Regions from separate parts of the Candidatus Clostridium radicumherbarum genome, predicted to be linked through region 1. Evidence: riboswitches for the same ligand, from Rfam matches in the RefSeq annotation. Region 1 holds a riboswitch; the other holds the start of a gene.
What was found. Region 1 has a riboswitch for cyclic di-AMP ahead of ACJDUH_RS06655 (C40 family peptidase). Riboswitches for the same ligand answer to the same signal wherever they lie in the genome.
Positions count from the first base shown of each region.

Region 2: it holds a riboswitch for cyclic di-AMP, as region 1 does, so the genes downstream of both, ACJDUH_RS00380 (cell wall hydrolase) here and ACJDUH_RS06655 (C40 family peptidase) in region 1, are expected to answer to the same signal.

Region 1 covers NZ_JBJHZY010000001.1:1,401,228-1,409,511, reverse strand. The annotation lists gene radC (RadC family protein) at 1-86, opposite strand, end outside; gene ACJDUH_RS06670 (Maf-like protein) at 99-674, opposite strand; gene ACJDUH_RS06665 (DUF4321 domain-containing protein) at 695-955, opposite strand; gene ACJDUH_RS06660 (hypothetical protein) at 1,192-1,890, opposite strand; gene ACJDUH_RS06655 (C40 family peptidase) at 2,000-2,629, opposite strand; cyclic di-AMP (ydaO/yuaA leader) riboswitch at 2,634-2,837, opposite strand; gene ACJDUH_RS06650 (GNAT family N-acetyltransferase) at 2,888-3,397, opposite strand; tRNA gene ACJDUH_RS06645 (tRNA-Leu) at 3,564-3,646, opposite strand; gene ACJDUH_RS06640 (lytic transglycosylase domain-containing protein) at 3,856-4,431, opposite strand; gene coaE (dephospho-CoA kinase) at 4,421-5,035, opposite strand; gene polA (DNA polymerase I) at 5,054-7,684, opposite strand; gene aroC (chorismate synthase) at 7,698-8,284, opposite strand, start outside.
Region 2 covers NZ_JBJHZY010000001.1:62,058-70,341, forward strand. The annotation lists gene trxA (thioredoxin) at 1-24, shown strand, start outside; gene ACJDUH_RS00375 (NAD(P)/FAD-dependent oxidoreductase) at 60-917, shown strand; gene ACJDUH_RS00380 (cell wall hydrolase) at 986-1,510, opposite strand; cyclic di-AMP (ydaO/yuaA leader) riboswitch at 1,511-1,643, opposite strand; gene ACJDUH_RS00385 (hypothetical protein) at 1,722-2,726, opposite strand; gene cdaA (diadenylate cyclase CdaA) at 2,928-3,773, shown strand; gene ACJDUH_RS00395 (CdaR family protein) at 3,749-4,978, shown strand; gene ACJDUH_RS00400 (NAD(P)/FAD-dependent oxidoreductase) at 4,982-6,583, shown strand; gene buk (butyrate kinase) at 6,686-7,786, shown strand; gene ptb (phosphate butyryltransferase) at 7,898-8,284, shown strand, end outside.

The DNA.
Region 1 (8,284 bases):
CTCAAAGTTTCTACACCATACTTGAACAATTTTTCTCTAGGTCTTTCTGTATTAGGTAAATCCATAATTCTAAGTGGTTTTTCCATATAATAACTCCTTTACAGATTTACCCCCATATCCCCTAATAAAGAATACAATTTATTTATAGGCAGCCCTACAACATTATAATAGCAACCATTAATTTTTTCAACAAAAATACCTCCATAACCTTGAATACCATATGCCCCAGCTTTATCCATCGGTTCGCCACTCTTAATATAGCTATGAATTTGAGACTCAGATAGCTTTGAAAAGTAAACTTCTGTACAAACATAATCCTGCACTATACTATTTGTTACAGTGTTTATTATGGAAATGCCAGAATAAACTAAATGATTATTCCCACTTAGTGAAGTTAGCATTTTATAGGCTTCCTCTTCATTTATAGGCTTCCCAAGAACCTTCTTATTGTTGTATACAATGGTATCGCAGCCAATAATAATGTTAGCTGCCACAGTTTTACTAGCGACATTTTGCGCTTTACCTAATGATAATTTTTTTACATATTGAATACAATCACCTTTAAAGGTAACGGAATCTTCATCAAAATCACTTGCTATTACCTTAAAATCAGGAATTATTCTTTTTAATAGCTCCTTTCTTCTTTCGGAAGCAGATGCAAGTATTATAGACATAAAATCACATCCTATTTAAGCTAAAATTTCCTATATAGTATTATTGCCAATATAATACCTATTATAGTCATTAAGCTTACATTGAAATTTATGCCAAAGGAAACACTTAATATTTTTAAGTCAAGTATTAAAGGATTCTTTGTGCCAATATTATATCCATTTTTTAGAACAGATAGATACTTAATATTGCTTCCTAGTAAATCTCCGATTAAACTTCCACATATAGCACCTAAAATTATTATAAAAAAAATAAAACTTTTACTTTTTTCTGAACCCCTCATTAATAATCCCCTGCCTTTATTTATCTTTTATAGTTTAACATTTAATAAAAGTGTAAACAAGTATTTAGTACATTATTTATAATTTGTTAAGAAATAAAAAAAGTAATGTCAAAAAATAAAAAATAACATAAAAAAAGCTAGAATATATAAAATATGTTACGTGAGCTGATTACCTTATACTCAATATACATATTTTATATATTCGCTAAATTTCATGTTATAAATTCTTATATTACCTATTTACTGGTAAGCTTTTTTAATAAGTTATAAATATATATTTCAATGTTTACTGTATTATCATTATTTAAGTCCTTCGGAAGAGCATTAATATGTGTTTTATAGTCCTCCAGAATTGCCTTATTTGCATCCTTTGAATCTACTTTTTCCAGGCCATTAACCCAACTTTTTAAATCATCTGTTATATATGATTTTATATTTTTATCAGAAAGCTTTTTAATAATTTCCAGCTCTGCATTAACAATTACAGCTATTTCTTCACTGCCCAAGTTGTCTGTTTTTAATTCAAAGGTAATTTTTGAATTATCAATATTTTTAGTTTTAAGGTCATTAATTACTTTTAAACCTTCACTTTCATTATATATCCCTAATAAAACTCTTGTACCATCTTGATCCTGTATGGTAAAAGGAGTTCCATAATCCATTAATAACTTTTTTTCTTGTTCTATATTTTCAGTTTTAGCAAATTTTCCACCTTGTATCACTATAAATTTACTTGATTTATTTTCCGCTGTCTTAACTGTACCTACATCACTGCTAGCGGGAGGGGTTATATTGGCCACTGAAGCCTTCTTCATAAAAAGGTTCGAAATAAATGTTCCAAGCAAAAAAGCCACCAGTACTACTGATAACAAAACCAAAATGATTACAGTATTTTCAGATTTCTTTCTTTTTAAATCATATCTTGTGTATTTCATGGTTTACCTCCACTTCTAAAGTTTCAATTTAAAACCCTATATAATTCTATTTTTAAAAGTGGATTTTTATGATAAAAAAAACTCGGCAAAATTTGCCGAGAAGAAAAAATTAATTTTTGACTCTTCTTGCACCTGCATATCTAGATGCATAGTAGCCTTCAGACAGGCTGCTAACTGTAACACCAGTTCTTTCATTTGCTGCGTGTATAAAATTACCGCCGCCCACATATATTCCTACATGTGAAACTGAACCGTAGGTGTTAAAGAATACTAGATCTCCTGGTGCTAAATTACCTTTACTTACTGATTGACCACTACCAAACTGTGTTCCAGTGTAGTGACCGAGTCCAACACCAAATGCTCTATAGACATAAGCTGTAAATCCTGAACAATCAAATGCATTAGGTCCTGATGCTCCCCATACATATGGTTTCCCTAGAAACTTATATGCATAAGAAACTACACTACTGCTTCCTGCTGAAGCTGGAGCAGTTCCAGTTATTCCACTACCATTGTTTCTGCTTAAGGTTTTATTTTTTGTGGAACTGGTTTTTTGTTCAGTTTTTTGTGGGACTTTAATTACCTTGTCCGTATTTAAGCTTGCTGATCGAACAACCACGTTTGGTTGATCTTTGATTGCTGCATCTGCCTTAACGCTATATCCGTTAAACCTGGCAGAAATACCAAACGCCACTAAAGCTGCCGCAAATAATAGCGGTTTGGCTATAGAGTACTTCATTTGTTTCCCCCCTTCTGTTTGCTTCCGGAGTTAGCTGACGGGTTCGGGTGAAGGTTCCCTACTGATAAGACTTATAACATACATTCATGTCATTCCTAACTGGATAATACCTAGTTTTCTATATATTATAGAAATCAGATTAACCCCTGCATATATTGGTTCCTCCGTACCCATTTTTTGTAAAAACGGGATTCAGCTCTTAATTATTATATTACTAATACTGCTGATGTGTCAATGTTAATTAATAAATTAACAACTTTAACCTTGAAATTTTAAAATTATCATATCCATATCTTCTCCAGATATGTTAAAAAAGTCTTTTGAGACTCTTATCTTTTTAAAACTACTTTTCTTCCAAAAATTATAAATATCTGTATCTCTCTCGCTTACTACAGCATAAAAATCAAATATGCCTAGCTCTACATTAAAGTATTTAATCATAGCCTCTATAATTTTGCTGCCTATGCCTTTATTTCTATAGTCTTTGTCTAATAAATAATACCACAGCCAAACTTCATTAATATTTTTAAATTCTATTCTGCCTTTAATTACACCAATCAGTTTATCTTCCATTTCAATTTTTAAGAAAAACTCATTTTCACTAACATAATATTCTAAAAATCTTTCATAAAAATCATTAAACATTAGAGGTTTCTCGTTCTCACTATTTATATATTGATTATTTATCCAATGCTGTACTAATATAACGTCCTCTTTTTCTATACTAGAAACAGATATATCTTCTATATAAAAATCTACATCAAACATAAATTCACCTCACATCAATAACTTAATTCTACAAAATGAAGTAAAATCCTTTTTTAATATTAAATTATAATTAATGGTATCCATATAAGTTATTACTTGTTTATAATAAATAACTATAAATTAAATGGCATGTACATAAGTTATTACTTATGTACATGCCATTTAATGGTGCAGAAGACGGGACTTGAACCCGTACGGTCTCCCACACGCCCCTCAAACGTGCGCGTCTGCCAATTCCGCCACTCCTGCATACTTATATTCTATTTATTAGCTATGTTACATCAGTTATTATACTACCTCCTTTGCTAATCCGTCAATAATAATTTAAAACTACACAAATACAATATATTTGATCTCTGATAATGTCATAGTATACAACATTTCATTATGTTCCAAATAGAATTACAACATAAAAAGGTGGCAAAGAATAATTCTTTCCACCTTTTTATGTTGTTCTATTATTTTATAACATCACTTGTAAATTTATTTTTATATAAAAATTTATAAATATTGTAGTTTACCTTTACTCTCTTAATATATTTATCCGTCTCTTTAAAGGGTATGTAATGCAGACTCACACCATCCTTTGAATGTTCTGAATCAGCTAACCACTTTTCAACATTTCCTCTTCCACCATTATAGGCAGCCAAAACCAAATCCATATTCCCATTGAATTCTTTTTTTAAGTTATCTAAATACCAGCAGCCCATATTAATATTATAATCTGGATCAAACAGCTTTTCATTTTTATAATCATCAAGCTTCATCTGTTTTGCCGCCCATTCAGCTGTATCTGGAGTTATTTGCATTAATCCATAGGCATTCTTAGAAGAAAGAGCCCTTGATTTATAGTTACTTTCGGTTTTAATAACTGCAGAAATTAAATAAGGATCTAAATTATATTTTTTTGAATATTTATTAATAGAATCTACATAATTAAAGGGATAGAGAATTTTTGAAATATTGCTAAACTCTACAATTAGAATCACAAGCAGTAATATAACAAATACAGTAAACAGACCTCTATGTTTCATATCTTACCTCTGAACTATATATTTCTTGCAAAACCTTATCTACTTGTTTCATTGTAGCCTCAATACTGCTTCTATTATCAATTATAAAGTTAACATACTTCTTTTTATCCTCTAGTGGTATTTGGGCATTTATTCTGTTTTTTACATCATCTAAATTTAAATTATCTCGCTTAACAACTCTCTCTATTTGCGTATTTAAGTCTACCCAAACTAAAATATTAAAATCCATAGCCTTATATAGACCTGTTTCAATTAGTGTAGGAGCATCAACAATGCACATTTTAAATCCTTCATCCTTGTATTTTTCAATTTTTAAGAATATCTCTTTAATAATATAAGGTATAGTTAATGCTTCTAATTTTAATTTTCCTTCAGTATTTTTAAAAACGAAGTTACCAAGTTCTCTTCTTTTAAGAAGGCCTTTATCATCAAAAAATTCAGAGCCAAATTCCTTCCTAATATTACCAACAACTTCAGGGTAAAGTATTAATATGTCTCTTGATATAATATCTGCATCAATAATGGGTATCCCTTTTTCTTTCAGAAAATTAGACACTGTGCTTTTACCGCTTCCTATGCCGCCAGTTAATCCTACCTTTATCATAGCTTCACCTAATTAAATTTATTTGGCATCATACCAATCCTTACCGACATTTATATCTACCTCAAGTGGAACTTTAAGATCAGCAACATTTTCCATTTCTGTCTTTACTAAAGCTTCAACTTCTTTAAGTTCATCTTTATATACATTAAGAATAAGCTCATCATGGACTTGTAAAATTAAAGTACTTTTTAATTTTAAGTCTTTTAATTTCTTTGCAACATTAATCATAGCAAGTTTTATTATATCTGCTGCACTTCCTTGAATAGGTGTATTCATAGCAAGCCTGTCACCTAATGCTTTAACTACTTTATTAGAGGCATTAACCTCCCTTATATACCTTCTTCTGTTTAGAAGTGTAGTTACATAGGAATTCACCTCAGCGCTGTGAACTATATTAGTCATGTATTTTTTAACATTAGGATATCTTTCAAAATAAGTATCAATGTAGGATTTTGCTTCTTTTTTTGTTATTTTTAAATCTTTGGCCAAACTAAAATCACCAATGCCATAGACTATTCCAAAGTTAACAGCTTTTGCTCTACTTCTCATAAGAGAAGTTACTTCATCTAAAGGAACCTTAAATACTTCAGAGGCAGTTTTTGTATGGATATCCTTATGATTAATAAAGGCGTCAATTAAATTCTCGTCCTCTGCAATATGTGCAAGTACTCTTAGCTCCACTTGCGAATAGTCCGCAGAAAGTATCACACAGTCTTCATTGTTTGGTACAAACACTTTTCTTATTTCTCTTCCCATTTCATATTTTATAGGAATGTTCTGAAGGTTTGGTTCAGTGCTGGATAGCCTTCCTGTAGTAGTTACTGTCTGATTAAAGCTGCTGTGAATTTTTCCATCACTATCAATTACAGACTTTAAGCCTTCAACATAAGTAGAATGCAACTTAGTAAGCTGCCTGTACATAAGAATTTTTTCGATTATAGGATGCTTATCGCTTAACTCTTCAAGAACTTCTGCATTGGTAGAATAGCCTGTTTTAGTCTTTTTAACTACAGGCAGATCTAGTTTTTCAAATAATATTTTACCAAGCTGTTTTGGAGAAGAAATATTAAATTCCTCATCAGCTAGTACATATATGTCTTTTTGAACAAGTTCTATTTCACTTTTAAATCTTAACCCTAGGTCATTAAGCTTTTCAGCATCAACCATGAAGCCTTCTGCTTCCATATCGGCTAAGGCTTCAGATAAGGGCTGCTCAAGCTTATATAATAACTCTTCCATATTGTATTCCTTGATCTTTTCTTTAAGCCTTAAAATAAGTTCTTCAAGGCATTCAGTTTCTTCCACTATGCTTTCAGTCTCATCCCCTTGAATATCTCGCTGTAAATATTCCTGAAGTAAAGTTTTTAATTCATAGTCGCCTCTTGAGGAGTCGATAAGATAGGCAGCGATTTTAGTGTCAAATTCTACGCCTTTCATTTTTATTCCCAATTTACTTAGAAGCATGAAGGCTATCTTGTTATCATGTCCGAATTTATTAATATTTTCATTCTCAAAAATTTCTTTCAGCAGCTTCACAGCTAAAGTTTTATCTTTTGCAAATAGTGAATTTATATCAAGAATATAGTTTTTATGATTTGTATTAAAGAAGATACTATTTATATTACTCTTTGAGTAAATATTTAAATTCTCTGTTTTAAAATTCATAAATAAATTGCCTTGAACATCATTAACTAGAACTTCTAAATCCTTTTTATTATCAATTAACTCATATTTAATTTCTCTTTTTATAGTTTCGTAACTTTTATTAGAATTACTATCTTCAAGTGGCAATTTATCTAATAATGTTTTAAATTGAAGCTTAAAAAACATTTGCCTTAGACCATTTATATCTAAATTATCTTTTGATTTAATGGAGTCTAAATCAATATCTATAGGTACGTTAGTAATAATCGTTGCTAATTTTTTACTAAAAATTGCTTGTTCACTAAAATCTATTAGATTTTGCTTAATTTTATTACCAGAAACCTTATCAATATTTTGAAGTACATTTTCAACACTTCCAAATTGTTGTATTAATTTAAAAGCAGTTTTTTCACCAATACCTGGTACGCCAGGTATGTTATCTGAGCTATCTCCCATAAGTCCTTTTACATCTATAAACTCAGCAGGAGTAACTCCAAGTTCTTCTATCATTCTATTTTTATCATATACTTCTTTTTCTGTCATTCCTTTTTTAGTTATTACAACTTTAATGTCCTCAGAGGCTAGCTGCAGCGCATCTCTATCTCCAGTTATTATAAAAACCTCTATGTCCTTCTTTTCTGCAAAATTAGCTAAGGTTCCAATAAGATCATCTGCTTCGAAGCCGTCTATTTCAAAAATATCTATAGCAAGAAGCTTAAGAAGCTCTTTTAATGTAGGAAATTGTTCAGCAAGTTCCTCAGGCATCATTTTTCTTCCTGCTTTGTAATCCTTATACTCCTCATGTCTAAAAGTAGGTGATTTCCTATCAAAGGTACAAACTATATAGTCTGGCTTAATTTCCTCTTTAATCTTAAACAGCATATTTAAAAATCCATATAGTGCATTTGTATGCAGACCTTCAGTATTTGTCAAAGGAGGTAGGGCATAAAAAGCTCTATTCATCAAGCTGTGACCATCTAATATTACCAACTTATCTTTTGCCATATAATCGCCTCCATTATCTCTCATTAATTTCTCTATTATAATTTTCAATACTTTTTTTTAGTAAATTAAAATCCTCACTTGGAAATTTACTTAGCAGTTCCTTCAGTATTTCAAAAGCACATATATTTTCTAGAACTATTGATGCGGGTACCACTGCACAAACATCAGATCTTTCATATCTGCTTTTCATGTTTTTCTTATGTTTTAAATCTATGGTATTTATTTCCTTTCTAACTGTGGGAATTGGCTTCATGTACGCTTTTATTTCTATATCCTCACCATTGGAAACACCTGCTTCAATTCCACCAGCGTTATTAGACTTTCTTATAATGCCTCCATTTTCATAGAAAAGCTCATCGTTGAAACTTGAGCCTTTTAATGAAAGGTTAAGTCCGTTACCAAACTCTACGGCTTTAATACCCTGTAGTGACATAATTGCTCTACTTAAAATACCATCAAGCTTCATATCCCACTGGGTATAGCTTCCAATTCCTATAGGTACTCCTTTTATTGAAAGGAATATACTTCCTCCAATAGTTTCCCCTGCGGCTTTACAAATATCAATTTCTTTCTTAATTCTATCCTCTATTTCATTATTAT
Region 2 (8,284 bases), 1.3 Mb from region 1:
GATTTAATTGAAAAGCATATTTAAGATAAGCTGCTTTAAGGCTGATAGGGGTGAAGGGTGTGTCACAAAGGTATGATATAGCAATTGTGGGCAGTGGACCGGCTGGTTTATCTGCTGCAGTAAATGCTAGAATTAGAAATAAAAATATTATTGTTTTTGGAAGCAAGGATTTAAGTGCAAAGCTTACAATTGCTCCAAAAATTAATAACTATTTAGGGCTTCCTGATGTAAGCGGCAGGGAATTAAAACATGAATTTGAAAAGCACATTAAAGCTATGAACATCCATATAACTTATGAAAGAATCAATTCTATTTATGCTATGGGAGACTATTTTGCTTTAATGGTTAATGAAAAACTTTACGAAGCAAAAACAGTAATACTGGCAACTGGAGTTGAATACACAAAGGCCTTAAAGGGAGAAGAAAAATTTTTGGGCAAGGGTGTAGGCTACTGCGCTACCTGTGATGCACCACTATATAAGGGTAAAATAGTAACTATCATAGGCTATAATAAGGATGCTGAAGAAGATGCAAACTATGTTAGTGAACTTGCTGCAAAAACCTACTATGTCCCAATGCATAGGAATGTAGGTAATTTAAAGGAAAGCATTGAAATTGTAGCTGATAGACCTGTTGAAATAGCAGGAGATGATTTTGCTCACAGCTTGATTCTTAAAAATAAGGTTATAAAAACAGATGGTATCTTTATTTTAAAGGACAGTGTTCCGCCTGGGCAATTGGTTCCAGGTCTTACTATAGAAGAAGGTCATATAAAAGTAAATAGAAGCATGTTAACAAACATTGAAGGACTATATGCAGCTGGTGATTGTATTGGGAAACCCTATCAATATATAAAGGCTGCAGGCGAGGGACAGGTTGCGGCACTTAATGCTGTTTCATATCTTGATAGTAAATAAATTTCACATAAAAGAACTCCTCAAAATTATTTTGAGGAGTTCTTTTATGCCTATTTAATTTTAAAAAATTATTGATTAACTACAAAAAAAACATGGTTTCCTATAGGTTTTACATTAGTTTTTTCTATGTTCTTCATCCAATAAGAAGTTGCAATTTTAGGATTATAGAAGAAAACTGCTTTATCTGTAGGATCTTTACCGTTTAAAGCCTCTAATACTGCATCATAACTTGCCTTATCTGGGATAACATCTATTTGACCATTTACTAAACAAGAAAAGGCATTTTTTTGTTTTATTACACCTTCTATAGACTTTGGAAAGCCTGGGCTTTGTACTCTGTTTAGTATCACGGAGGCAACAGCAACCTTTCCTTCATAGGGCTCAGATCTGCTTTCTGCAAAAACTATTTGAGCCATTAAATAAACGTCACTTTCTGTTACATAAATAGAATTATGATTATAGTTTAAAACTTGTATTGCGTCTATTTGCTCCTTGTATAAGTCACATTCTAATTCACTTGCTGCTTTTACATTAGACAAAGGTATAAATAAAAAGAAACATAAAAATAAAAATACTAAAGTGTATTTTTTCATTACAATCCTCCTTTTGCCTACGGGGTTAGCTGACGGGTTCGGTAAAGGCATAACCTACGTAATTACGATTCACCCCAAAAAAGTGGTTTCCCCGTGTTTTAAAATAAAAATAAAACTTAGGCTAATGATATTATTCCTCAATTTTAAAAAAAAATACAATATTTAAATAAAAAAATGACATACCATAAAAGGTATGCCAATATTGGTAATTTTAAGACTGTAATAAATTTTTAAAATCAGTGAATGCTTTTAAAAAATCACTATAATCTTTTATTACATTATTATATTTAGAAGTTGATGAAGCATATAATTCAGTAATCTTACTGCTGGTTAAATTAGACCCAGAGAGTTTTTCATTATTTATAGAGTATATAAGGCTTTCCATATAGCTGTTGTAATCTTCTATACTTGTATTAAATGCCTTGTAGCAGGTTATGGCCTTAGAAGGCACGGTTATATTTGAGAATTCCTGAGAAAGTTTGTCCAAGTTTGCTTTGTTTTTATTAATATCAGAAACAACTGCATCAAAGTTTGAATTATTAGCCCTTGCAGCTATTATTTTATCTGAAAAATCAATTTTAATAGGAAGAAACTTTGCTATTATACCTTCCATACTGTTAACAAAGTCTAAATTTTGTTTTTGAATTATTTCATTATCTTTTTTTAGCCTTACTAATTCATTAACGTAGCTAGAGGTATTGTCCACTAGAGTATTTTGCTTATTATTAATTAAAGGCTTTATGGCTTTAAGCTTTATAAGAGAGTAGTATTTATTACAATCATCTCTATATTTAATTAAATCGGCTCCTGCCTTGTCTAAGTCATTTCCGTTAGGGTTATTTAAAATTAAGTTAATCTGCTTGAAAATAAGTATGTTTTTATCTATACCATTAAGCAGGTTATCATTATCAGCTTTATATTTCTGAGTTGGAATTATCCCTTGAAGATTATCTTTAATTTTCGATAAATTATCTATTTTTGCAGGTAGGTCTTTTCTAATTTTATCAGGATCAATAGTTTGTCCAACAATAAATGCTTGCGTACTTGAGTTTATTTGATTTATCTGGTCTACGTAAGACTTAACAGCTTTTTCGTAAGTATTTAAAGATTTTCCTATTGAAAGATAATATGTGCCATAAAACACCATTGATATTATTAATGCAAAGGCTAAAACTGACAAAGTAAGTATTAAAGTTTTGTTTTTCTTTCGCTTCAATTTTGTGACCTCCTCTATGTTCCTTTAGTAATGGCTTATAAATTATTTATACTATATTATTCTAGTATTTATATTAAAATTCCTGCTATGTTTAATTTTATTATAAATATATTTAATTTTATGATTCTGTGTATACTATAACAGCGTTTATTAGTGTATAATTGTATATATATATTGAAAAGAACAGGAGGGCGAAATCACTTGACAGAATTTTTTAAGATTATTTTTAATAGTATAAAGACTATAAGTCCATTTAATATTTTGGATATTATAGTGGTTTCCTATATATTTTATAAAGCTTATATGCTAATTAAAGAGACAAGAGCCGTCCAGCTACTAAAAGGAATTTTGCTAATTTTACTTTTACTGCCAATTAGTTCTTTTCTACAGCTAAATATGCTTAACTGGATTTTAAGCAAAACTATAACTATAGGCGTACTTTCTATGATAATAATTTTTCAGCCTGAAATTAGAAGAGGTTTAGAGCACCTAGGAAGAAGTGCCTTTAATGATAGACATATATTAGAAGATGAAGAAATTATGGAAAAGGTAGTTAGCGAAGTAGTTGATGCTGTTGAGAATTTATCTAAATCTAAGACAGGGGCGCTTATTATAATAGAGAATCGAACAGGACTTGGTGATGTTATAGCAACTGGGACTAAACTTGATGCCATAGTTTCCTCGGCACTTTTAGAGAACATATTTGTTGTAAATACACCACTCCATGATGGAGCTACAATAATACGAAATGATAAGATTATTGCCTCTGGTTGTTTTCTTCCATTAACTAATAATGATGAAATTAGTAAAGCTCTTGGAACAAGACATAGAGCTGGGCTAGGAATATCGGAGAATTCTGATGCACTAACCATTATTGTATCTGAGGAAACTGGAAATATATCTCTTGCAGTAAATGGTAAATTAACAAGAAATTATACAAAGGATAGACTAAAAGATATTCTTGTAAGAATATTAAAAAGCAGACAGAAAAAGAAATTAACCTTGAGAGAGAGGGTGAGGTTATGGAGCAAAAAAATACTTGGTTAATTAAAATATGCTGCATCATAGCAGCTTTTGCCCTTTGGCTTTACGTCACTAATGTAGAAAATAATAATAACTCTCAACCAATTTCTGTACCTGTAACTTTAGTAGGGCAAGAAAACGTAACCTCACAAAAGCTTAAAATACTTCCACCTTCTCAGCCCTATACTGTAACTCTGCACGTGAGAGGTTCTCTATCCGATATAGCAATAGGCAAGGAACAATTTAAGGTAGTAGCAGATTTAAGTGAATTCCAGTTTTCAAAGGGTACAAAAAATATACCTGTAAGGATTGAAAGACAGCCGGCTAACGTGTCTGTTTTAAATAGTGAAGGTCTATATGTATCTGTGAGCTTTGATACCTTAGTGGAGAAAACTTTACCTATAAAGTTAAATATTAATGGGAAGGTTAAGGATGGTTATTATGCCCCGCAAAACTACTATATTAATCCTACTGAAGTAGTGGTAAGCGGTGCTGCAAAGTTTGTGGACCAAGTTAATAGCGTAGAAGCAACAGTTGATTTAAAGTCTGCTGAAAAGGACATAGGTTTTAAGCTTCCACTTAAAGCTTTAGACTCCTCCGGGAAGGAAGTCAAAAATGTGGATATCAACCCTTCCAATGTTGATGTTTCTATAGCTGTAAAAAAGATTAAAACTGTTAACATCAACGTTAAAACTAAGGGTAATGTAAGTGGTGATTTAGCATTAAAATCTCTGCAGCTAGTACCGGATAAGATAGATATTGCTGGTGGAGATAATATTAATGATATTACTTCTCTTGACACTGAACCAATTGACTTAAGTACACTTACTCCAAATAAAACAGTAGTACTTAAGATTATTGTTCCGGATGGTGTGATTTTAACAAATAGTGATGGTACTGTAAAGGTAAAAGCCATTATGGATAAAATCATACAAAAGAATTTTTCCTTAGATATAGGAGTTAAAAATCTTAATGACTCTTATACTGCAGCTTTAAATAATCAAAGTGTTTCCTTAATTATCTCAGGACCTGAAAGTAAGGTAAATGCCCTTACTAATGCAGATTTTAATTGTTATATTGATTTAAATTCAATAGTAACTGAAGGGGAACATACTGTGCCTGTTAGTCTAACAATTCCTGATGGAGTTACAAAGATATCACAAAATCCACAAAGTATAATTGCAAGTATAAAGAAAAAGGCTTCACAAACTACAACTGGAGGACAATAATAGATGCCCATAAGAGTAAACAATATAATACTTGATATAGAGGAAGACAAAAATATATTAGAAGACAAAGTTTTGAAAAAGCTGAGACTCACAAAGTCTCAGCTTAAATCAATTAAGGTCTTAAGAGAGAGTATTGATGCAAGAAAAAAGGATGCTATAAAATTTAATTACACTTTAGAGATTACCACAGAAAATGAGAAAGCACTTCTTGCAAAACTTAAAGATAAGGATTTAAAGCTTGAGGCTATAAAATATACAGATGAAGTGATCTTTGGCTTAAGGAAAATGAGAAATAGGCCTATTGTAGTTGGTATGGGGCCGGCAGGTATGTTTGCCGGCCTTTTATTGGCTAGAAAGGGATATAAGCCAATTATTATAGAAAGAGGACAAAAGGTAGAAGAAAGAACTATAAGCGTAAATAACTTTTGGAGTACCGGTAAGCTTAATAAAGAATCCAATGTTCAATTTGGAGAAGGGGGAGCTGGTACCTTTTCAGATGGGAAATTAACAACAAGAATAAAGGACAATCGATGTGATTATGTACTTGAAGCCTTTGTTAAAGCTGGGGCGCCCGAGGAAATACTGTACTTTAGCAAGCCCCATGTTGGAACAGATATTTTAAAGACTGTAGTAAGAAATATTAGGGAAGAGATTATAGAGCTAGGTGGAGAAGTAAGATTTAACAATAAACTAGAGGATATAGTCGTTAAAAACGGCTGTATTTGCGAAGCTATAGTTAATGGTGAAAGAATTCCCTGTGAAAACTTAGTCCTGGCCATAGGGCATAGCTCAAGAGATACCTATGAGATGCTGCATAAGAATAACTTAAGGCTAACACCTAAACCATTTGCTATTGGAGTTAGAATTGAGCATCTTCAAAGCCTAATTGATGAAGCTCAATATGGGAAGTTTGCACAGCATGAGAGATTAAAGGCTGCAGATTATAGGCTTAGCTATTCCTCTAATAGGTTAAATAGATCAATTTACAGCTTCTGTATGTGTCCTGGAGGAGAAGTGGTAGCAGCAGCTTCTGAGGAAAATAGACTGGTTACTAATGGTATGAGTTTTTATAAAAGAGATAAGGCTAATGCAAATTCTGCATTGGTAGTAAATGTAACACCTGAGGATTTTGGATTAGAAAGTCCTCTAAGTGGTATGGAGTTTCAAAGGCACTATGAAGAATTGGCTTATAAATTAGGTGGAGGAAATTATACAGCTCCTATTCAATTAGTAGGTGACTTTTTAAAGGATAGAGGCAGCAGTAAAATAGGAAAAGTTATTCCTAGTTATAAACCAGGTTATGAGTTCAAGGAATTAAAGAACTGCCTTCCTGGATTTGTAACTGATGCCTTAAAAGAGGGCCTAATTAATTTTGATAGAAAAATTAAAGGTTATGCTGCAGAGGATGCAGTTATGACTGGTATAGAAACAAGAACCTCTGCACCTGTTAGAATAGAAAGGAATGAAAACTTGCAGATTAATAAAGCTTTAGGTCTTTATCCAGCTGGGGAAGGAGCAGGTTATGCAGGTGGAATCATCTCTGCTGCAGTAGATGGATTAAGAATTGCAGAAGCAATTATGAAGGAATGGGCACCTATAGAATAATTTTATGAAGGCTTGAATTTCATTTATAATCTGATAAAATGGAATTGTGGGGAAAATATTTATTTTCTGAAAATAACAAAATTTTCATTGGGGGAAAATTTTATGAATGAAAAGGGGCTTATTCTCGTTATCAATCCAGGGTCTACTTCCACAAAAATAGCCGTATATTCAAAAAATACTAATCTATTAAATGCAAACTTAATTCATCCTCTAGAGGAAATTAAAAAGTTTGATAAAATTTATGACCAAAAGCAGATGAGGATAAATATTATATTAGATTGGTTAAAGGAAAATGAAATAGCTATTACAGATTTATGTGCAGTGGTAGGCAGAGGAGGACTTTTAAAATCTATGCCTGGGGGAACCTACAATGTTACAGAGGAAATGTTAAAGGATTTAAAGATGGGCATACAAGGAGAACATGCCTCTAACTTAGGAGGTATAATTGGCTATGAGATAGCTAATATGGCAAAGGTTCCAGCCTTTATAGTGGATCCGGTAGCAGTAGATGAATTTGAAGAGGTTGCTAGAATTTCTGGACACCCTTGTTTACCTAGAAGATCCCTTGTTCATGCTCTTAATATAAAAGCAGTAACAAGAAGGGTGTGTAATAAATTAGGGAAAAGCTTTGATAACAGTTCTTTCGTAGTTGTTCATTTAGGCGGTGGAATATCAATAGCACCAATAAAAAACGGCAGAATAATCGATGTGAATAATGCAAATGAAGATGGTCCTTTTTCACCTGAAAGAGCTGGAGGCTTACCAGTAGGTGAAGTAGCCAAATTAGCCTTTAGCGGTAAATACACTTACAAGGAACTGAAAAAGAAAATAGTAAGTGAAGCTGGTTTTATAGCTTATTTGGGAACAAATGATGGTAGAGAAGTAAATAGAAGAATAGATGAGGGAGATAAGAAGGCAGAACTTATTCTAAAAGCTCTTGCCTATCAAATTTCAAAGGAAATAGGTGCCTATGCAACAGCTCTATATGGGAAAATAGATGCAGTGATTATTACCGGAGGACTGGCTAACAATAAAAGATTAATGGACTTAATAGAAGAAATGGTAAGCTTTATAGCACCTGTAGAATACGTTCCTGGAGAGGATGAAATGACAGCTCTTTATGAAGGAGCCTTAAGAGTTTTAATGGGTGAGGAAAAAGCTAAAATATACGAAGATGAAGTTTATATAGATAGACAGCTTTAACTTTAATTATCAGAATATTAAAAAACGAGGGAAAATTATCTACTTTCAAACTTGAATAAATTAATATATTTATATTTTTATAATTTTATTTAAAGATAGGGGGAAGAGCAAATGAGTAATAGTTTCGCAGAAATACTAGATAAAGTAAAAAATAACAGCCGTAAAACTATTGCTGTAGCAGCAGCACAAGATGAGCCTGTTTTAGAAGCAATAAGAGATGCGAAAAACTTAGGACTTATTAATGCTATATTAGTAGGAGATAAAAATAAAATAATTGAAATTGCAAAATCTATAGATTTAGATGTAAACGATTTAGAAATTATTCATGAGCCAGATAATAACAGAGCAGCTCTTAAGGCTGTAGAATTAGTTTCCACGGGAAAAGCTCAAATGGTAATGAAAGGGCTTCTTGACACTGCAACTATTCTAAGAGCTGTATTGAATAAAGAAATTGGTCTTAGGACTGGAAGATTAATGTCACATGTAGCAGTATTTGAA